3 regions of the Geodermatophilus sp. URMC 60 genome follow, and region 2 is predicted to be linked to each of the others. Evidence: predicted binding sites of a transcription regulator. Region 2 holds the regulator's gene; each other region holds the start of a gene.
What was found. The regulator LexA, encoded in region 2, represses DNA repair genes until DNA is damaged. The targets are predictions, from matches to a motif close to TCGAACANNTGTTCGA.
Positions count from the first base shown of each region.

Region 1: dinB (DNA polymerase IV) is a predicted target of LexA. The motif match lies at 2,384-2,399, and genes of this name have one in related genera.
Region 3: ACWIX3_RS03265 (DUF222 domain-containing protein) is a predicted target of LexA. The motif match lies at 5,659-5,674, and genes of this name have one in related genera.

Region 1 covers NZ_CP199958.1:2,918,368-2,925,565, reverse strand. The annotation lists gene ACWIX3_RS13955 (hypothetical protein) at 55-408, opposite strand; gene ACWIX3_RS13950 (DUF3040 domain-containing protein) at 494-907, opposite strand; gene dinB (DNA polymerase IV) at 1,158-2,366, opposite strand; gene ACWIX3_RS13940 (BatC protein) at 2,583-2,885, shown strand; gene ACWIX3_RS13935 (cupin domain-containing protein) at 3,167-4,192, shown strand; gene ACWIX3_RS13930 (sucrase ferredoxin) at 4,289-5,230, shown strand; gene ACWIX3_RS13925 (serine hydrolase domain-containing protein) at 5,247-6,497, opposite strand; gene ACWIX3_RS13920 (alkaline phosphatase family protein) at 6,606-7,198, opposite strand, start outside.
Region 2 covers NZ_CP199958.1:4,798,928-4,806,125, reverse strand. The annotation lists gene dapF (diaminopimelate epimerase) at 1-837, shown strand, start outside; gene ACWIX3_RS22620 (hypothetical protein) at 937-1,167, opposite strand; gene hflX (GTPase HflX) at 1,336-2,826, shown strand; gene ACWIX3_RS22610 (phosphatase PAP2 family protein) at 2,885-3,616, shown strand; gene ACWIX3_RS22605 (hypothetical protein) at 3,690-4,643, shown strand; gene lexA (transcriptional repressor LexA) at 4,688-5,479, opposite strand; gene ACWIX3_RS22595 (LysM peptidoglycan-binding domain-containing protein) at 5,755-6,426, shown strand; gene ACWIX3_RS22590 (hypothetical protein) at 6,554-7,198, shown strand, end outside.
Region 3 covers NZ_CP199958.1:660,386-667,583, forward strand. The annotation lists gene ACWIX3_RS03240 (cysteine hydrolase family protein) at 1-378, opposite strand, end outside; gene ACWIX3_RS03245 (DUF427 domain-containing protein) at 428-1,195, shown strand; gene mftE (mycofactocin biosynthesis peptidyl-dipeptidase MftE) at 1,219-1,932, opposite strand; gene ACWIX3_RS03255 (mycofactocin system FadH/OYE family oxidoreductase 2) at 1,947-3,872, opposite strand; gene ACWIX3_RS03260 (YchJ family protein) at 3,926-4,303, shown strand; gene ACWIX3_RS03265 (DUF222 domain-containing protein) at 4,416-5,642, opposite strand; gene ACWIX3_RS03270 (pyridoxamine 5'-phosphate oxidase family protein) at 5,874-6,353, shown strand; gene ACWIX3_RS03275 (hypothetical protein) at 6,404-6,532, shown strand; gene ACWIX3_RS03280 (mycofactocin system FadH/OYE family oxidoreductase 1) at 6,543-7,198, opposite strand, start outside.

The DNA of each region.
Region 1 (7,198 bases), 1.9 Mb from region 2:
GGCGAGGGGTGGGGAGGACGGGGTCCTCCCACGGGGAGGAGGTCGGGACCTCCCTCAGGCCGGGCGGTCGACCTGGAGGCGCAGCAGCCGCTCGGTCAACTCGACCAGCGGCACGGTGAGGGTGAACCGGCCGCCCTCGGACTGCAGCCCGGCCGCGCCGACCCCGGCGGCCGCCCACTCCGGGATGGCGTCGAGCAGTGCCTCGACGTCGAGGAACACCGGCCCCTCACCGGGCTCGGCGTCGGACAGCGACTCCACCTCGGCCCGGTCCGCCGTCGTCCACAGCGGGACGACGTCGTGTCCGTCGCCGTCCGTCCACGGGGCCACGCCGTCCTCGTCGCCCCAGGCCCACAGGCCGCCGGCAGCGGCCAGGTCGTCCCAGACGGCGGTCGTGTCGGAGTCGGTCACGGTGCCTCCTGCGGGGTGTTCGGGGCCGGGAACGACGACAGCCGCCGTCCGGGCGGGACGGCGGCTGTCGTGCGGAGCTTGCGGGCTACTGGTCGTAGCGGCGGCGGAAGCGCTCCTCGAGCCGGTTCTTCAGCGGCTGCCGGCGGGCCTTGCCGCCGCCGCGCCCGCGACCGCTCCGGCCGGGGGCCGCCCCGCCGGACGGGGCACCGGGGGCGGCCTCGACCACCCCGGTGGCCGAGCGGTAGTTCAGGACGGTGAGGGCGAGCCCGCCGAATGCGACCAGGAAGCCGAGGGCACCCAGGGGCACCGACGGGATCACCGCGCCGCCGATGAGCGCTGCCATGCCCACCACGAACAGCAGGACGCCCAGCTGCAGTTTGCGACGCGCCTTGCCGCGGCGGTCACCGGAGCGGACCGACGAGGCGAACTTCGGATCGTCATCGACGAGGGCGCGCTCGATCTGCTCCAGCAGACGCTGCTCGTGCTCGGAGAGCGGCACGTCGACCTCCACGTGGGCCAAAGCCAAAACCCGACGGCGGTGCCCGCCGTCGGTGACACCGAGGATACGAGCCCTCCGCAGGGTGCGAAAGGCGAGCCGCGCCGGGCTCGCCGTGATCACCCCGGTGGGTGGCCCAAGGCCTCGGCGGGGAGACGAACGGGGTGCGGCCGGAGTTCCCGCCACCCGGTCGGGTGCGACCTCGCCGAGTGCGTCCCCCACCCGGCGCCGCCAGGCTGCCGACGGCCGCGGTTCACCGGGTGCGCTGTCCGTCGCGGTGCAGCAGCGTCGCCGGGCGGACGGCGCCGGCGCCGAACCGGCGGGCGGCGCGGTCGGCGGCCAGCTCGGCCTCGCGGCGGCCGCGCTCCCGGGCGCCGAGCTCCAGCTGGCGCGGCGTCTCGCCGGCCGGCACCAGGCGCTCGGCGCGCACGCCGACCAGCCGGATGCGGGCACGGTCCAGCCCGAGGGCGTCGAAGAGGGCGCGGGCGGTGTCGTACAGCTCCTGCCCGACATCGGTGGGGACGTCGAGGGTGCGACTGCGGGTGATCGTGGCGAAATCGGCGAAGCGGACCTTGATCGTCACCGTGCGGGCCAGCCAGCCGCCCGAGCGCAGCCGGCCCGCCGTCCGCTCGGACAGCCGCAGCAGCTCCCGGTGGATCACCGCCGGGTCGTCGACGTCGGTGCCGAAGGTCTCCTCGTGCCCGGTCGACTTCTCCGGCTCGTCGGGCACCACCCGGCGGGAGTCGCGCCCCCAGGACAGCTCGTGCAGGTGCGCGCCGGCCGCGGGGCCCACCGCCCGCTGCAGCGTGCGCACCGGCACGTGCGCGAGGTCGCCGACGGTGCGCAGCCCCAGCCGCAGCAGCACCTCCTCGGTCTTGGCACCCACCCCCCACAGCGCGCCGACCGGCAGCGGGTGCAGGAACTCCATGACCTCCGCCGGCCGGACGACCAGCAGCCCGTCGGGCTTGGCCGCGGTGGAGGCGAGCTTGGCGACGAACTTGGTGCCGGCCACGCCGATCGAGCAGGTGATGCCCTGCTCGTCGAAGACGCGGGCGCGCAGGTACTCGCCGATCTCGGCGGCGTCGCCCAGCCGCCGTCCGGCGCCGGACACGTCCAGGAAGGCCTCGTCCAGGCTCAGCGGCTCGACCAGCGGGGTGATCGAGCGGAACAACGCCATGACCGCGCGGGACACCTCGACGTAGAGCGCCATGTCCCCGGGTAGCACCGTCGCCGTCGGGCACAGCCGCAGCGCGCGGGAGGTCGGCATCGCTGCGTGCACCCCGTAGCGGCGCGCCTCGTACGTCGCCGAGGTGACCACCCCGCGGTTGCCCGCCCCGCCGACGATCACCGGCGTCCCGGCCAGCTCCGGCCGGCGGCGCACCTCGACGCTGGCGAAGAACGCGTCCATGTCGACGTGCAGCACGGTGCAGCCCGCGGCACGGGACGACGACCCCGACGACACCCGATCCCTCCCCGTGCTCGAACGCGTGTTCGAGCGACGAGGGGACGCTAACGCCCGCGGCACCCGGGTGGCACCTCGACGCGGCGCCGTGACCGAGACGTTGTCCACCACCCGTCACCGCTGGTCGAGGCGGTGGTGTGAGAGCAGGATGAGGGAGGTACAGCACCCCCGCAGGGTCGCCGGCCGGCGGCCCGCACCCGACGTGATGGGAGACCCATGGCTCTCGACGACGACGACATGACCAGCACCGAGGGCCACGGCCCGGCCGACGGCGGCGCCGCCGGTGGCGGTTCCGACGGTGGCGCGGACGGCGGCGCCGACAGCGGCGCCGGCCACGGCCCGGCCGACGGCGGCGCCGCCGGTGGCGGGTCGGACGGCGGAGCCGACGGCGGTGCCGATGGCGGTGCGGACGGCGGAGCCGATGGCGGTGCCGACGGCGGTGCCGACGGCGGTGCCGACGGCGGTGCGGACGGCGGAGCCGATGGTGGTGCGGACGGCGGAGCGGACGGTTCCGCCTGACCGAGGACCACGCCGCGCAGGGCCGGCCGGACACCCGGCCGGCCCTGCGTCGGTGCACCGCTGTCGACCCGCGGGTCTTCGCCGAGGAGTACTGGGCCCGCCGGCCGCTGCTGACCCGCGCCGAGGAAACCGGCGGCTCCTTCGACGACCTGCTCGACCTCGCCGCGGTCGACGAGCTGCTGTCCCGCCGCGGGCTGCGCACCCCGTTCCTGCGGATCGCCAAGGACGGCGCGGTCGTCGACCCCAAGCGCTTCACGACCTCGGGGGGCGCCGGCGCCGAGGTGGCCGACCAGGTCTCCTCCGACGCGGTGCTGCGGCTGTTCGCCGACGGCAGCACCGTCGTCCTGCAGGGGCTGCACCGGCTCTGGCCGCCGCTGATCGAGTTCGCCGACCAGCTGGCCGCCGACCTCGGTCACCCGACGCAGGTCAACGCCTACGTCACCCCGCCGTCCTCGCGCGGGTTCTCCCCCCACTACGACGTCCACGACGTGTTCGTGCTGCAGGTGGCCGGCGAGAAGCACTGGCGCATCCACGAGCCGGTGCTGACCGACCCGCTGCGCACCCAGCCGTGGAACGACCGGGCCGCCGCGGTGGCCGCCGCCGCCGAGCGCGAGCCGGTGATCGACGCGGTGCTGCGCCCCGGTGACGCCCTCTACCTGCCCCGCGGCTACCTGCACTCGGCGACCGCGCTGGGCGCGATCAGCGCGCACCTGACCGTGGGGATCCACTCGGTCACCCGCTGGGCGGCCGCGGAGTCCGCCCTCGACCTGGTCCGCGTGCTGGCCGCCGAGGACGCCGAGCTGCGCCGCTCGCTGCCGCTGGGTGTGGACCTCGCCGACCCGGCCGCGGTGGCCGACGACGTCGCGACGGTCGTGTCCGCGCTGAAGGGCTGGCTGGACCGCGTCGACCCCGCCGAGGTCGCCGACCGGCTGCGGTCCCGGACCTGGGCGCAGGTCCGCCCGGAGCCGGTGGCCCCGCTGGCCCAGGCGACCGCGGCCGCCGCCCTCTCCCCCGACACCGTGCTGACGCTGCGCCGCCGGCTGCGCTGCCGGCTGCGCGAGGCCGCCGACGGGCGGGTGACGTTGATCGCCGGACGGCGCTCGCTGGAGCTGCCCGCGGAGACCCGGCCGGCGGTGGCCGGGCTGCTGGCCGCAGGCGAGCTGAAGGTCGCCGACCTGCCGGGGCTCGACGCCGCCGACCAGCTCACCCTGGCCCGCCGGCTGGTGACCGAGTCCATCGCCACCGTCCCCGGGGCGACCGCGGAGCACCATGGGGGGCGTGAGCGCGCGCCCGGGAACGGATCGTGAGCCGGCCGGGTCTCGCCGCGTGACCGGGCTCGCGAGATCGCCCGTGTGCCCGGCATCGCCGCGCACGGCCCCACCGAGCGCCGGCGAGGCGGGACCGTGAGCGCACCCGCCGACTTCTGCCGGGTCGCCGCGGCACCCGGGCTCCCGGCGGGCCGGCTCGACGAGGACCGCTGCTCGGTGCAGGCCCTGGTCCGCGGCGACTCCGGTGTCGCCACCGCCTCACCGGCGCAGCGCTGGCTGCTCATCGAGCAGCCGGGCCCGTGGGGCGTCGACGCGCTCACCCAGTCCCGCTTCGACCCCGCCGTCGCGCCCCGGCTCGCCCACCGGGCGCGCATCGAGGGCGTGCGGGTGCTGCTGGTCCGCCGTCCCGGCGACCGGCTGGCCCACTCGCAGCGCCGATGGGCCTACGTCGACGGCCGGCCCGGCGCCGAGGGCGTGTGGTGGTCGGTGCGCGACAGCGACACCGAACTGGTCGACGCCCCCTGGGACGGCTCCGTCGGCGAGCGCGCCGACCGGCCGCTCTACCTGGTGTGCGCACACGGCGGACACGACGCGTGCTGCGCGCTGCGCGGGCGGCCGCTGGCCCGGACGATGCCCTCCGACGATGTCTGGGAGTGCAGCCACCTGGGCGGCTGCCGGTTCGCCAGCAACGTGCTGGTGCTCCCGCACGGCTTCTACTACGGGCAGGTGCCCGGGAACGGCGCGGGGCTGGTCGAGGCGCACTCCGGCGGCCGGGTCGCCCTGCCCTGGCTGCGCGGCCGGTCCGGGGTGCCCGCGCCGGTGCAGGCCGCCCAGCACACCGCCCGCGCCGAACTGTCACTGCTGGGGGTCGACGACCTGCTCCCCCGCGACGTGCTCCGGCTGACCCCGGCCGGGGCCAGTGTCGAGCGGTGGACGGTCACCCTCGCCGGGCCGGACGGCGACGTCGTGACCGAGGTCGAGAGCCACCCGTCGGAGGAGGCGGCGCCGCTGACCTGCCGCGCGGTGCACCCGGCCCACGGCCGCACCTGGCACGTGCGGCTGCTCTCCGGCGTCTGAGTCCGGGCCCCCGAACTCAGGCCGCGGCCCCGCCCGAAGCCGGCTCGACCAGCCCGTGCACGCGCAGCGTGTCGTACACGGCCGTCGCCAGGGCCCCGATCCGGTCCTCGTCCGCTCTGCTGTTGAGGCTTATGGCGACGATCAGCCCGGACTCCGGGAAGTACGCGTGCAGGAGGCGGAAGCCGAGGGTCTGGCCCTCGTAGAACCAGAAGGTGCCCAGGGCGTCGGTCATCTGGGCGACCCCCAGGCCGAAGCCCCTCGGGTCCTCGGGCGTGGTCCCCTCGATGGGCTCCCCCGTCGCCGTCGACACCAGGCTCAGCAGCTCGGCCTGCTGCTGGGGCGGTAGCAGCCACCCCTCGTACAGCACGCGCGCCCACCACGTCAGGTTGGCCGTCGTGCTCAGGATGCCGCCGGCGCCGCGCGCCCAGGACAGCGAGGTCCGGCTGACGTCCCGTCCCACCAGGGGGGACAGCTCGGGCTCGTCGGTCCGGGTGTAGTAGCCGGCCGGCAGGCGGTCGGTGATCCCCGGGGGGTAGAGGTGCGAGCGGTAGAACGTGTCCCGCAGGCCCAGCGGTCCCAGGAGCCGTGCGGAGAGCTGGTTCGCATAGCTGGTCCCGGTCACCCGCTCGACGATCAGCTCGGCGAGCACGTAGTTGGTGTTCGAGTAGCTGTACCCGGAGGTCGCCGGGGCCTCGACCGCGTAGCCGACGAGCTCCTCCGGGGTGAACTCCCGCAGCGGGTCGGCGGCCTGGGCGGTGAGGAAGGCCGGCTGGTCGTCGTAGGTCGGGATGCCGCTGGTCATGTCCAGCAGCCGCCGGATGGGGATGTCGTGCCACTGCGGGTACTGCGGCAGCCACTGGCTGACGGGATCGTCGATCGAGAGGCGGCCCTCCGCCTCGAGCTGCAGCAGCAGCACCGAGGTGAACGCCTTGGTGTTGCTGCCGATCTGCCAGAGGGCGTCCGGCTGCACGGGCACCGACCCGCCGAACTCCGTCGTCCCGGCGCTGACGTCGATGCTCTCCGCCTGATCGCGGAGGCTGACGCTCACGGCGGCGGCCGAGACGTGCTCCGCGGCACCCCGCTCCTGCAGGTACTGCTCGAGGTCCGCCCGCAGGTCCACCACCAGGGCGGGGGCGTCGGCTGCCGGACGCACCGCGGCGGTCGCGGCGGACGGCGCCACGAGGCCGGCCGTCACGAGCAGCGCCGTGAGGACCGGCAGGAGCAGACCGCCTCGGTCGGGGACGGGGCGTGGGCGTCTGGCGGTCATCGGGGGCTCCGCCCTGCGGGGATCGGGGAGGTCCTGCGCCGGTCTCGGGACGCCGGGCACTGTGGTCCCGCCCCGCAGGCAGCGTCAACGGCCGCGGGCGCGCTGCCCTCAGGCCAGGGCGCGGCCCCGCGCGGCGAGCATCGGGATGGCCAGCTCGGTCGCGGTGAGTGAGCCGTGGTACCCGACCAGCCGGCTCGGACCGGGCTCCCGTTCGGTGGCGGTCAGCGCCCAGGTGCCGCGGGCCAGCGCCACGACGTCGCCGATCCGCCCGGCGAGGTCGTCGTCCACCGGGCCGAAGACGCCGCTCGCGATCGCCTCGTCGCGGCCGGCGACCCAGGCGCGGTCCCCGAGGACCTCCCGCCACCGCGCCAGCAGGTCGGCCTCGGCACCGGGGACGGCGTGCAGGTAGCGGGCCCGCGGCTCGCCGGCCAGCAGCCGGACGTCCTCGGTGAGCTCGGGGTGCGCGTCCAGGTCGAGCCGGGTGCCGGGCGGGACGTCGAGCATGCCGTGGTCGGCGGTGACCAGCAGCGCGGCGTCGTCGGGCAGCCCGTCGACGACCTGCTCGACCAGCCGGTCGACGAGGGCCAGTTGGGCGCGCCAGCTGGCCGAGTCGACGCCGCGGACGTGCCCGGTGAGGTCGAGCTCGGCGGTGTAGCCGTAGACGAGGGTGCGCGGCGCGGCGGCCAGCGACTCCAGCAGGA
Region 2 (7,198 bases):
GAGAACGACTTCGTCGTCCTGCCCGACCCCGACGGCACCGGCTGGCCGGAGAGCCGGCTGGACGCCCGGATGGTCCGGCGGCTGTGCGAGCGCCGCGCCGGTCTCGGTGGGGACGGCGTGCTGCGCGTCGTCCGCAGCGAGCACGTGCCCGACGCCCCCGCCGTCCTCGGGGAGGCGCTCGGCCGGTGCGAGTGGTTCATGGACCACCGCAACGCCGACGGCTCGACCGCCGAGATGTGCGGCAACGGGATCCGGCTGTTCCTCCACGTGCTGGTCACCGAGGGCCTGGTCGCCCGGGACGCCTGCGCCGACGGCATCTGGGTCGGCACCCGGGGCGGGCCCCGGCGCGTGGGCGCTGCGGCCGACGGCGGCTACTGGGTGGACATGGGTCCGGCCCGGCCGTTCGGCGCCGGCACCGCCGAGCTCGGGGGTGCGGCGTTCCCCGGGCGCGCGGTCTCGATGGGCAACCCGCACCTGGCCTGCCTCACCGACGTCGACGTCGACACCCTCGACCTCACGACGGCGCCCACGGTCGACGCGGGGCTGTTCCCGGACGGCGTGAACGTCGAGTTCGTCAACGTCGTCGAGGAGGGGCGGCACGTGCGGCTGCGGGTGTCCGAGCGCGGGGTGGGGGAGACCCGCTCGTGCGGCACGGGCGCCTGCGCTGCGGCCTGGGCGGCGCTGGAGGCCGCCGGCGCGGCGACGGGCACGGTCACCGTCGACGTCCCCGGCGGCCGGCTGGGTGTGACCGTCGACGAGCGGACGACGGTGCTGTCCGGTCCCGCGGTCGTGGTGGCGGCCGGCGAGCTCACCCCGGAGTGGCTCCGGGCCAGGTGACGTCCCGGAACGGCCCCGGGAACGTGCTGGAACGGCCCTCCTGCAGGGTCCCGCCGCGAGCCTGCGAATGGCGGGCGGCAGGAGGGCCCACTTTCAGGTTCAGTCCCGGGTGTTCTCCGTCTCCTGCGGGGACTCCGGCACCATCGACTGGCCGGCGATGCCGGGGCTGCCCTCGGGCTCACCGCGGCCGCTGTCCTGGTCCGGTCCGCCGCTCGTGCTGCCCAGGCCGCCGGACAGCGGGTTGCGCGGCGGGTTGAGGCCCTTGGGATCCCGGCCCGGGTCGTCGAGCTCCTCGTTCGTCCCTGCGGCGCTGCTGCCCGTCTCGCTCATCTCGCGCCTCCTCGTGTGGTCGGTCGTCGCCCTCCGCTCTACCCGGTCGCGACCCGGCCACGCGTACCGGGATGGTCCGCCGCGGCCGCGGTGTTGTACCAGCCGATGACACGAGCGCAGGAGACAACTCGGATGCCCCAGGTGCTGGGGTCTGCCACGCTGGAGACGATGACGACCGCACAGAACCGCGCAGTGCTCGCCGACGCCGAGGAACGCGCCCTGCGGGCCGCGCCGACGCCCGCCGAGGAGGCACCCCGCCCCGACGACGGGGGGGACGAGCCGGACGACACGACCGGCTCCTACGCGCTCGAGGCCCGCGGTGCGCTGCGCCGCGTCGCCGGCCTGTCCACCGAGCTCGCCGACGTCACCGAGGTCGAGTACCGCCAGCTGCGCCTCGAGCGCGTCGTGCTGGTCGGCGTCTGGACCGAGGGCACCCAGGTCGACGCGGACCGCTCGCTGGGCGAGCTGGCCGCGCTGGCCGAGACCGCCGGCTCGCAGGTCCTGGAGGCGGTGAGCCAGCGGCGCGACAAGCCCGACGCCGGCACCTACGTCGGGTCGGGCAAGGCCGCCGAGATCCGCGACATCGTCGCCGCGGCCGGCGCCGACACCGTGATCTGCGACGGCGAGCTGACGCCGGGCCAGCTCAACGCGCTGGAGAAGATCCTCAAGGTCAAGGTGGTCGACCGGACCGCGCTGATCCTCGACATCTTCGCCCAGCACGCCTCCAGCCGGGAGGGCAAGGCGCAGGTCGAGCTGGCGCAGATGCAGTACATGCTGCCGCGGCTGCGCGGCTGGGGTGAGTCGCTGTCCCGGCAGGCCGGTGGCCGCGTCGCCGGCGGTGGCGGCATCGGTACCCGTGGCCCCGGTGAGACGAAGATCGAGACCGATCGGCGGCGGATCCGCGCGCGGGTGAGCAAGCTGCGCCGGGAGATCGCCGGCATGGCCACCGCCCGGGCTACGCAGCGCTCGTCCCGCGGGCGCAACGCCGTCCCCAGCGTGGCGATCGCCGGGTACACCAACGCCGGCAAGTCGAGCCTGCTCAACCGGCTCACCGGTGCCGGCGTGCTGGTCGAGAACGCGCTGTTCGCGACCCTGGACCCGACGGTGCGCCGGGCGCAGTCCCCGGACGGCCGCGAGTACACGCTCACCGACACCGTCGGCTTCGTGCGACACCTGCCGCACCAGCTGGTCGACGCGTTCCGCTCCACGCTGGAGGAGGTGGCCGCCGCCGACCTGCTGCTGCACGTCGTCGACGGCTCCGACCCCGACCCGCTGGGGCAGATCGAGGCGGTGCGCGTCGTCCTCGGTGAGATCGACGCCGCGGCCGTCCCGGAGCTCATCGTCGTCAACAAGGTGGACGCGATGACCGAAGAGGACGTCCTCACCCTGCGCCGTGCCCTGCCGGGTGCGCTGTGGGTCTCGGCCCGCACGGGTGCAGGCATCGAGCAGCTGCGAGAGATCCTGGCCGCCCGGCTGCCGCACCCCGAGGTCGAGGTCGACGTGCTGGTGCCCTACGACCGCGGCGACCTGGTGGCCCGGGTGCACCGGGACGGCGAGGTGCTGAAGGAGACCCACGAGGCCGGGGGTACCCGGCTCAGCGCTCGGGTGGACGGCGCCCTCGCCGCCGCCCTCGAGGGGTTCGCGGCGCCCGTCAGCTGACACGCTCGCTCGATCGAGCGAGGTCACGATCAGGTCACGGCCCGGTACCGTGGCCGGCGTGACCAGCGGCGCGGTGCGGCGGCGTCCGGGGGCGACCCCGCTCGACGCCGCCGACACCGGCGTCCCCGTCGGCCGCCCGCCGCGGTGGCTCCTGGTGGTCGCCTTCGTGGTCACGGTCGCGGTGACCGTCGACCTGCTCGGCCGGGGCGTGCTCGAGCGGATGGACCTGAGGGTCTCCGAGGTGGTCAGCGCCTGGGACCTCAAGGACTCCGCCGCCTACTGGCCGGTGTGGGCGGTGACCCAACTGGGTGGGCGCGGCTTCATCCTCATCGTCCTGGCCGGGCTCGTCGGCTACCTCGGGTGGCGGTTCCGCACGGTGGTGCCGCTGCTGCGGGTGCTGCTCGCGCTGGTCCTGCTGACCCTCGTCGTCTACTCGTTCAAGTACGGCACGGGCCGGACGGCGCCGGCCTACCCCGGGTCGTTCTTCCACCGGGACGGTGCGTCCTACCCCTCGGGGCACGTCGCCAACGCGGTGCTCATGTGGGGAGTGGCACGCTGGCAGGTGGTCGAGTACCGCCTCGCGGCATGGGCGCAGCAGACGGCCCGGGCGTTGAGCGTCGCCGGCCCGGTGGCCACCGGGGTGGCCATGGTGTCCCTGGACTTCCACTGGGTCACCGACGCCGTGGTCGGGGCGGCCGTCGGCCTCCTGCTGCTGGGCGTGGTTCACCTACTGGACGCGGTCGTGGTGTCACGCTGGGTCGGTGCCCGAGCTGGCCGGTCCTCCGCGTAGCGGGGTCGGAGGGCGACGTCTGACGGCCGGGACCGGTCTCGCGCTGACGCTCGTCCTCGGCTCCGCCCTGCCGGTGTCCGCACAGCCGGCCGACCCGGCAGCACCGGGAACGCGCTGCCAGCTGACCGACCCCCGTCTGCCCGAGGTCTCCGGGCTGGTCGAGGTGGGCGACCGGATGCTGGCGCACAACGACGGCGGCGACTCGCTCGAGGTCTACGTGCTCGACGCGACGTGTGCCGTGGTCACCGTGCACTCCGCGCCGGTGGACCCCTACGACCCGGAGGACCTGGCGCTGGCCGTCGACGGAACGGTGTGGCTCGCGGACACCGGCGACAACAACGGGACCCGGACGACGGTGGCGCTGCTGGCCCTGCACGCCGACAGCAGCAGTTCCGTCTACCGGCTCGCCTACCCCGACGGTCCACGGGACGTCGAGGCACTGCTGCTCGCGCCCGACGGGACGCCCTACCTGGTGACCAAGGAGGTGCTCGGCGCCAGCGCGGTGTACCGGCCGGTGTCGGCCCTCGTGGAGGACGGCACCGTCGGCCTCACCCAGGTCGGCGGCGTGGACTTCGTGCTCACCGGGACGCCGGGTGGCCCGGTCGGTCGCGCTGGACAGCTCATGGTCACCGGCGGCGCGGTCTCGCCCGACGAGCGGTGGATCGCGCTGCGGACCTACACCGACGCCTACGTCTGGTCGCTGACCGGCTCCGACGTGGTGGGTGCGCTGGCGGGGGAGCCGCGCCGGGTCGCGCTGCCCGAGGCGGCCCAGGGCGAGGCGATCAGCTTCACAGGGGACTCCTCGGGCCTCGTCGTGGCGGGGGAGGGCCTGCCCAGCGACGTCACCGTGGTCCCGCTGCCGGCCGAGGCGGCTCCCCCGCCGGGGACGACGTCCGCGGAGGGCACGGTCTCCGGACTGCGCTCGGGCGGGCACGGGCCGCCGCCGGTCGCAGCCGCGGTCGCCGCGGCCGTCGTCGCCGGCCTGATCGTGTGGCTCGGCGGCGTGTTCGTCCGCCGGCGCGACTGAGAGGGCCGGCCGCCCGCGACCGTCGCCGCGCCGGCGGGACCGGGTCAGACCCGGCGAAGCACCGTGACGACGCGGCCGAGCACGGTGGCGTCGTCGCCGGGGATGGGCTCGTACGCGGGGTTGTGCGGCAGCAACCACACGTGCCCGTCACGCCGCTTGTAGGTCTTCACCGTCGCCTCGCCGTCGATCATGGCGGCGACGATCTCGCCGTTCTCCGCGGTCGGCTGCTGCCGCACGACCACCCAGTCGCCGTCGCAGATGGCCGCCTCGACCATCGAGTCACCGGTGACCTTGAGCATGAACAGCGTGCCCTCGCCCACCAGCTCGCGGGGGAGCGGGAAGACGTCCTCGACCGCCTGCTCGGCCAGCACCGGGCCACCGGCGGCGATCCGGCCGACGAGCGGGACGTAGGTGGGGACGGGGGTCTCCTCGGCGCCGGCGGGGGCGACCACCGTGGGCGCTGGGCCGCCCGGGGTGTCGCCGGGCAGGCGCACGTCGAGCGCGCGCGGGCGGTTCGGGTCGCGGCGCAGCCAGCCCTTCTTCTGCAGCACGCTGAGCTGGTGGGCCACCGATGAGGCCGACGACAGTCCGACTGCCTCGCCGATCTCACGCACCGAGGGCGGGTAGCCGCGCCGCTCGATCGAGTCGCGGATCACCTCGAGGACGCGCCGCTGCCGCTGGGTGAGCCCGTCGCCGGCCTCGCCCCGGTCGGGGAAGGTGCGCACCGATGCCGCCTCGGCCGCCTCCGGTGGGGCGGTCCGGCTGCCCGACGCGCGACGCGACGAGCCGCCTCTGCCCCGGACACCGCTGCCCGACGTCCCCCTGGTGCCCGCCACGTCTCCTCCTCGCCGGCCGTGCCGCCACGGCCCCGTCGTCCTGCGCCCGCCCGGGGAGCCGGACGGGCCGGCCCCGGCCCCGCCGACGCCCTCGCGGCGACGGCGGACGGGTGCTGATCGGGACGGTAGCGCCTCGGCGGCGGTAGTTCAAACGTGTGTTCGAAACGAGGTGCGGTGTCGTGTCGACCCCGTCGGCGGGATGCGGTAGACATCGGACATGCGTTCGATCGAACGTGCGTTCGATCGGTGCCCGGGTCGACGGAGGAGGAGTGGTCATGGCGAGCGTGCGGCAGGCCGTGCTTGAGTTCGACGCCGCGGTGCAGGTCCCGTGGCGACCGTTGCTCGTGTCGCCGGACGGCGGCCGCGGAGCCGGAGCCGACCGGGCGGCGCGGACCGCGGTCCCGTCCGGGCGTGCCGCGCGGATGCTGGCCGCGCCGGGCCTGGCCGGGACCGGACTCCGCGTCGCCGGCCACCTGCGGCCGGTCCCCGACCGCCCGGCGGGCCCGGAGTCGCGGGCCGCGGAGCCGGTGGGGCCGCTCCGGGGCGCGGGCCGGGCCCCGGCGCGCCGGGAGCCGAGTGGCCCTCCTACCCCGTCGCGGGCGGTGCCGGCACGCGCGGTGCGCGGCGGCTGCGCCTCTCCGGGACGCGCCGCGTCCCCCCGGCTGCGCCTGACCCGTCGGGGGCGCCGGCTGGTGCTCGCCCTGGTGCTCGGCGGCGCCGTCGCGCTCGGCTCGGTGGTCGCGCCCCTCGGCGGCGGAGGCGACAGCGGGCTGCGGCTGGCCGGCGAGAGGAGTGTCGTCGTGGAGCCGGGCGACACGGTGTGGTCGATCGCGGGAGAGGTCGCCGGCACCGACCATGACGTGCGCACGGTGGTCGACGCCATCGAGGAGCTCAACGACCTCGAGGGCTCGGTCGTGGTCCCCGGTCAGGTTCTGGAGCTGCCCTGACCGGCACGGCCGGGTCGTCCGGTCAGGGCTCGGTCGAGGAGCGACAAGGGGCGGCGCCGATGTTCGTCAACCCCTCGTGCCGAGTCGCTGACGCTCGGTGGCAGGTGATCGATCTACGGTCGGGTCCGTGTCAGCGATCTCAGGCAGCCGGGCCGCCGTCTTCACGCAGCAGTCGCAGAACTGCGAGGTGTTCGTCGACGGCGCCTGGTGGCCGGGCTCGCTGCTGGGGTGGCGTCACGACGGTGAGGGCGCGTGCCGGATGTGGGTGCGGGTGACCGTGGCCGGCGTCGACCGCGAGACCTGGACCGATCTGGCCGAGGTGCGCCTGCCCGAGGCCCGGCCGGCGCCGGCGCTGGGCCCCGACGGCGGCGTCGACCCCTTCGCGGGCCTCGGCGAGAAACTGCTGCCCGGAGCCTCGGCCGCTCCGCTGCTGTCGCTGAGCGAGGCCGCCGCCCGTGAGCAGCGGGTGGCCGGCGTCGTCCCCGGCTCGGCTCCGGCCGCCGGACGCCGTCGCCGCCGTCACGGTGGCGACGTGACCGCCGAGCAGCCCGCCGTCCACGGCCCGTCCGCCGGCCGGCACCGCGCCGGGCGTCACCGGGCGTCCGACGGCGCAGTGCAGCCGGAGGAGACGCGGGACGCGGAGCCGAGTGACGCGGAGCCGAGTGACGCGGAGCCGAGTGACGCGACGGTGCTCATGCCGCGTGCCACCGAGGCCGACTGCCTGACCCGCCCGCTGCGCCTCGGCGACCGCGTGGCCCGTCCTCGGCTCCCG
Region 3 (7,198 bases), 1.2 Mb from region 2:
GAGCACGCAGCAGTCGGTGGCCACCCCGGCCACGGTGACCGGGCCGTCGCCGACCAGCTCGGCGACGGCGGGGACCCACTTGCCGAAGGTCGGCGCGTCGACGACGGGGCGGTGGCCGGGGTCCTCCGACAGCTGGAACAGCGGGATGGCGTGCGCCTGCGTGAAGTAGTCGTACTTGGCGTAGTAGTCGGCCCACGCGCCGGTCGGCTCGTCGGGGACGACGAAGCGGGTGAAGACGACGCGGTCGCCGAAGGCCTCGACCAGGGAGCGGATGCGCGGCCGGATCTCGTCGAAGCGCGGCGTCGTCCACGGCGAGGTCGGGTCGCGGAAGACCTCCTGGTAGTCGACGACGACCAGCCAGCCGGGGGGCGGTGCCATGCTCGCGACACTAGTTGCCGCTCCGAGCGCTCCGCCGCCGGGAGGACCCGTGCCCGAGTACCCGCAGTCCCTCGTGCCCGTCGGCCACGTCGAGCCCGCCCCCCGCCGGGTGCGCGCCTTCCTCGGCGGCCGGACCGTGCTGGACACCCGTCGAGCCAGGTACGTGTGGGAGTGGCCGCACTACCCGCAGTACTACGTGCCGCGGGACGACGTCGACGCCTCCCTGCTCGTCGACGAGCGGGCTGCCGAGGACTCCGGCCGCGGGAGGGCGCTGCGGCACGGGCTCCAGGTGGGGGAGGTGAGCCGGCCGGGCGCGGCCCTGGTGTACGGCGCGGACGCTCCGGAGGCTCTCCGGGACACCGTGCGGTTCGAGTGGTCGGCACTGGACGCGTGGTTCGAGGAGGACGAGGAGGTCTTCGTCCACCCGCGCAACCCCTATGCGCGGGTCGACGCGCTGCGCTCCACCCGCTCCGTCCGCGTCGAGCTCGACGGGGTCGTGCTGGCCGAGTCGTCGTCCCCGGTGCTGGTCTTCGAGACCGGCCTGCCCCCGCGGTCCTACCTGCCGCGCACGGCAGTCGACTTCACCCACCTGGTGCCCAGCTCGACGCGGACCGAGTGCCCGTACAAGGGCCGCACGAGCGCCTACTGGTCGGCGGAGACCGGCCGCGCCGTCTACCCCGACATCGCCTGGTCCTACGACTTCCCGACCCGGGAGATGCTGCCCATCGCCGGGCTGGTGGCCTTCTACGACGAGAAGGTCGACCTCGTCGTGGACGGCCGGCGCCGGCCCCGGCCACGGACGCCTTTCCCGGGCTGAGCGCGGCAGGCCGTGGGGTCCCCTCAGCCGCGCAGCAGGCCGGCCGGGTCGACGTCCCAGGCGCGGACGGCGGCGGCCAGTCGCCCGGCCATCCCCGCGAGCAGGTCCGCGCCCTCCGCCGCCGACGCCCTCGCGGGGTCGCCGAGCACCCCGGTCGGGCTGACCGCGCGCACGCCCTCGGCGCGCAGCCGGGGCAGCAGCTCCGCGATCGGGGTGCGATCCCCCGCGACCGCCCGGTCCTCGCGGACCCCTGCTGGTTCCACGTGCAACATCAGCGAGGTCTCGGTGCGCCCGGCGTGCGCGTCGGCGCCCGCGACGCCGCACGGGAACCAGGCGACCTCACGCCCCTCGGTCCGCAGCTGCGCACCGGCCGTGCGCAGCGCGTCGAGGTTGCCGCCGTGGCCGTTGACCAGCACCAGCCGCCCGGCCCAGCGGCACGCCGAGCGGCCGTACTCGACGAGCAGCCCGGTCAGCGCCTCGGTGCCGATCGAGACGGTGCCGGGGAAGTCCTCGTGCTCGCCGCTGGCGCCGTAGGCGAGCGCGGGCGCGAGCAGGGCGCCGTCCAGGTCGTCGACGGCGGCCTCGGCGACGGCGCAGGCGACGGTCGTGTCGGTGGCCAGCGGCAGGTGGTGGCCGTGCTGCTCGACGGCGCCGAGCGGCACCAGCAGCAGCGGGCGCTCGGGCAGGTCGGGCCAGGTGGCGCCGGCGAGCCGGGTCCCCGGGGCGGCGTCGGTCACCCGGCCGAGGCTAGTCAGACCGCCAGCCCGACCCGGTACCCGTCCAGGGTCGCTGCGCCGGCCTTCCGCGGGGCGAGGCAGTCGCCGACGCGGTGGACGTCCAGGCCGCTGTCGCGCAGCGCGGCCCACAGCTCGCCGTCGGCCCGCGGAGGCACGGCGACCACCACCCCGTCGACGGTGCGCTCCTCGACCGCGCCGGTCGGGTGGTGCAGCAGCCGCACGGTGCGGCCGTCGACGGCGGTGACCAGCCGCTCCGTCGTCCGCCGGATGCCCAGCGCCGCCGCCCGCCGCTCCCAGCCGGGGCGGTCGAGGGTGAGGCCGAGGTCCTGGCCGACGACCATCGCCGCGGTCACCACCTCGACCCTGCATCCCCGCCCGGCGAGCAGCTCGGCCACCGACGCAGCCGCGGCGGTGCCGAGGTCGTCGACGACCAGGACGTCGCCGGAGGGGTCGGCCGCGCCGGTGAGCACGTCGCGGACGTCGACCACCCGGTCGCCGTCCCCGGCCCAGTCCGGCCGCACCGGGCGGGCACCGGTGGCGAGGACGACGACGTCGGGGGCCTCTGCCCGCACGGCCTCGGCGGTGGCCCGCACACCGGTGCGCACCGCGACCCCCGTCCGGGCGCACTCGGCAGCGAGGTCGTCCACCAGCGGGCGCAGCCCGTCCCGGCCGGGGGCGGACGCCGCGACCCGGATCGCGCCGCCGGTGCCGGTCGCCTGCTCCCAGACGGTGACCGCGTGCCCGCGAGCGGCGGCGGTGGCGGCGGCGCGCAGCCCGGCCGGTCCGCCGCCGACGACGAGCACCCGGCGGCGGCGCTCGGGCACCGGCAGCGGCGCCTCCCGGCCGGCCCGCGGGTTGGTCACGCAGCCCAGCGGCCGGTTCAGGCCCACCCGCCCGACGCACTCCTGGTTGCAGCCGAGGCAGCGGCGGATCTGGCCGTCCCGCCCGGTCAGCGCCTTGGCGGCGAACTCCGGGTCGGCGATCTGCGCGCGGACGGCGCCGACCAGGTCGCAGTCGCCGGCGGCCAGCGCGCGCTCGGCCTGACCGGGGGTGAGGATCCGGCCGACGCCGATCACCGGCACGTCCACCGCGGCGCGGACCGCCGCGGACAGGTACCGGGCGTAGCCGGGCGGCGTGCTCATCGGCGGGACGACGCGGTCGAGGGTCGCCGTCGCGACACCGACGGTGGTGCTCACGTAGTCGACCAGCCCGCGGTCGGCGAGCAGCCGTGCGGTGGCCACGGCCTCGCCGAGCGTCGTCCCGCCGTCGCCGCCCTCCTCGTCGGCCAGCCGGACGCCGAGGGCGCGGCCGGGGCCCAGTGCCTCGCGGACGGCGGTGAGCACCTCGACCAGGAAGCGGGCGCGGCGCTCGAGCGGGCCGCCGTAGCGGTCGGTGCGCCGGTTGGTGGCGCCGGAGAGGAACTGGCGCACCAGCGAGGACTGCGAGCCCTGGACCTCCACACCGTCGAAGCCGGCGGCGGCGCAGCGGGCGGCGACGTCGGCGTACCCGGCAACCAGGTGGGCCAGGTCGCCGGTGCTCGCCTCGCGCGGGACCTCGCGGAACAGCGGGTCGGGAACCGGGGACGGCGCGAGGACCGGGCTGCGGGTGTGCAGCGAGTCCGACTGCCCGCCGTTGTGGTTGACCTGGGCGAACACCGGCACGCCGTGCGCGTGGACGGCGGCGGCGACCCGCCGCATGCCCGGTGAGGCGTCGGGGTCGCAGCCGCGGACCAGCTTCTCGTAGGGCCGGTCGGCGGGGTCGGTCGAGCACTCCTCCGTGACGACCAGCCCGGCGCCGCCGGCCGCACGGGCCGCGTAGTAGGCGGCGTGCCGCTCGGTGAACCGGCCGTCGACCGCGTAGTTGGTCAGGTGGGCCGGGAACACCAGGCGGTTGGGCAGCGTCACCGGCCCGACCCGCAGCGGCACGGAGAGGTGTCGCACGTGTCTCCCTCCTGCGCCCGGGGCCGGCCCCCGGACGGTAGAGACTCGCAGGCATGGCTCCTCGACGTTGCCCCTGCGGGACCGGGCTTCCCTACGCCGAGTGCTGCGGGCGACTGCACGACGGCAGCGCGACGGCGGGGACCGCGGAGCAGCTGATGCGCTCGCGGTACAGCGCCTTCGCCGTCGGCGACCCGGCGTACCTGCTCGCCACGTGGCACCCCTCGACCCGGCCGCCGTCGCTGGAGCTCGACCCGACGGTGCGCTGGACCGGTCTCGACGTGCTCGCGACGACCGACGGGGGTCTGCTCGCCGCGGAGGGCACCGTGGAGTTCCGGGCCTGGTACCGGCACGAGGGCGAGACGGGCAGCCAGCACGAGGTCAGCCGGTTCGTCCGCGTGGACGGCCGCTGGGCCTACCTCGACGGCAGCTGACCCCGGCTCCTCTGCGCGCAGGCAGCCGGCAGCCGACCGGTGCCCGTGGGTGGGCGTCGGTCGATCGCCGGCTGTGTGATCGCCGGCTGTGTGACGGTGCGTGGGGTGTGGGTCAGGCTGCGGTGACCAGTGGTGGTCCGGTGCGTTGGGGTCCGGTCAGGATCTCGGTGCCGTCGGGGCGCCGGGTGCGCCACCGGCCGTCGGGTTGTCGCTCGACGGGGAACCCGTGGTGGACCTTGGTGTGGTGCCGTTCGCACAGCAGCGCGGCGTTGGCAAGGTCGGTGGCTCCGCCGTCGATCCAGGCCAGCAGGTGGTGCACGTCGCACCACTGCGTGGGGGCGGCGCAGCCGGTGAACACGCAGCCCCTGTCGCGGACCTCGGCGGCCCGCCGCACGTGCGCCGGGAACAGCCGCACGGTGCGGCCGTGCTCCAGCGGCACGCCGTCGGGGCCCATCACGATTCGGGTGACGGCCCCGTCGCAGGCCAGCCACCGCGCCCGCGCGGCGGAGATGGTTGCGCCGAACCCCAGCCGGGCGGCCCCGCGGCCGGTGCTCGGGTCGGCCAGGTCCTCGATGCCGACCGTGACGATGACCTGGGGCTTGTGGCCGCGCAGCGTCGGCAGGTCACCCGAGGCGAGGACGTTGTCGCACAGCTGCACCAGCGCGTCGGCCTGCTGCTGGGCCCGGGTGCGCTCGTCCCCAGCGCACCGGCCGGCCTGCACCACCGACTCCAGCGCCGCCCGCAGCCTCTCCCCACCCACGGCGTCGAGGTCGAACCGGCCGGTCACTGACCCGTCGGCGTGCCTGGCCAGCACCAGCCGCCGACCCTCGGTGGGGTCGGGCTCCGGCCCGTCCTCGTCGAGCCGGTGCAGGTAGTGGTGCACCGCCTGCGCGGTGTCCGCGTACGGCCGCTCGCAGGCCACGCCGGTCTGCACCGCGTCCACCACGGCCAGGTCGACGCCCTGCTCCGCAGCGGCCGTCAGGTGCTGAGCCTCGGCGACGCGGGCGATCACGCCGGCCTGCTCGCTGGTGACATGACCGGAGGCGAACGCCGCGGCGAGCGCGGGCAAGTGCGCCCGCGCCCGGCCGGTGCGCACCACCCGGGCGGCCTCCGCGGTCGACAGGTGGCCGTGCCCGCGCAGCCAGGAGGCCATGGTCGTGAGCCCGTCGACCTCCGCCGCGCCGGACACCTCGGCCTCGCGCACCGTGCGGGCCACCTCCGCGGCGATCCGGTTCTGCGCCACCAGCAGCGGCCGCAGCCGCTCCAGCAGCGCCGGGCCGAACAACAGCGTCAGGTCCTCGGCGGCCAGGGCGTCGAGCGCGGCCAGCAGCTGCTCCACGACATCTCCGGCCGATTCGATCGGGCGTTCGAAGTCTAGCCGATCCGGCAGCTGCAGACCACGCGTTCCCGCAGGTCGGACGCCCGTCCACAGATCCGGCAGCACCCTTGACGGCAGAGGTCCGGGCGACCCTGCGGACACGTCGTCGGCAGCGCGGCGGAGGTGTGTCAGCGCCCACCGCCGTGGGCAGGAGTCGTGCGACACCCGATCGCACACTCCCGAGAGGACGACATGAGCGCCGAGGACACCCGCAAGGTCGCCGAACTGCTCAAGGGCGAGAGGTTCGGCTTCCTGACCACCACGACGCCCGAGGGCAAGCTGACCAGCCGGCCGATGGCGCTGCAGGAGGTCGAGTTCGACGGCGACCTGTGGTTCTTCGCCGAGCAGAGCGCGCCGTGGCTGGGCCACATTTCGCACTCGCCGCAGGTGAACGTCGGCGCCGGCTCCGGCGGCAGCTGGGTCTCCCTGACCGGTGAGGCCGTCATCGTCAGCGACGTCGCCAAGAAGAAGGAGCTGTGGAACAGCGGTGTCGAGGCCTGGCTGCCGCAGGGCCCGGAGGACCCCTCGGTCGTGCTGGTCAAGGTCGACGGCGACTCCGCGGAGTACTGGGACAGCCCCGGCAACCGGCTGGCCACCGTGTTCAGCTTCGTGAAGGCCAAGGCCACCGGCGACAAGCCGGACACCGGCGAGCACAAGAAGGTCGACCTCTGACAGCCGGCACCCAGCCGGTGAGCACCGGGCCCTCAGCAGGCCGCGTCAGCGTGGACGGCGTCCCCTCTGGAGGTGCCCAGGTGCTCACCATCGCCGTCCTGCTCGCCTTCCTCGCCACGCTCACCGTGGCCGACCTGCTGCCGCACGGCCGTGCGGCGATGGTCCCCCTGCCGCGCTAGCCCTGCCGCGCTAGCCCAGCGGCGCGACGAGCAGCGTCCGCGCCGCGCGCCGTCCCTCGAGCACCGCCTCGAGCACGGTGCGCGGCGCGACGGCGTCCCCGGCGGCCAGCACCCCGGGCGGGACGTCCCCCGGCAGGCCGGGACCCGCATCGACGACGACGGCGCAGGGCACGGACCGCTCCTCCCCCGTCCACCGGTCGGCCAGGACCGCGACCCCGTCGCCGGCCGAGCGCAGCACGGACGACGTCTCCCGCCGCACCCCCGCCCGAGCCAGCCGCGCGTTGGCCGGCGCGAGGTCGCCGCCGAGCCGCTCGCCGACCACCGCGTCCGGAGTCACCACCGTGACCTCCCGGCCGGCTGCGGCGAGCAGCTCCGCGACCCCCACGCCGACCGGCCCGCCGACCGGGTCGTGCACCACCACCGGCCCGGGCGGCAGCTCCCCGCCGGCCAGCACGTCGGCGGCGCGCACACCCATCTGCCGGCGTGCGCCCGTCGCGACGACGTCCCCGGCCGCCGCGGCCGTCCCCAGCTCGATCCGCACTCCCAGCCGCGCCGCCTCCCCGGCCAGCCAGTCGGCGAGGTCGGCGAAGCGAGCCCGGCCGGGCAGCGCGGCGACCAGCCGCAGCGCGCCGCCGAGCCGGTCGGTGCGCTCCACCAGCCGGACCT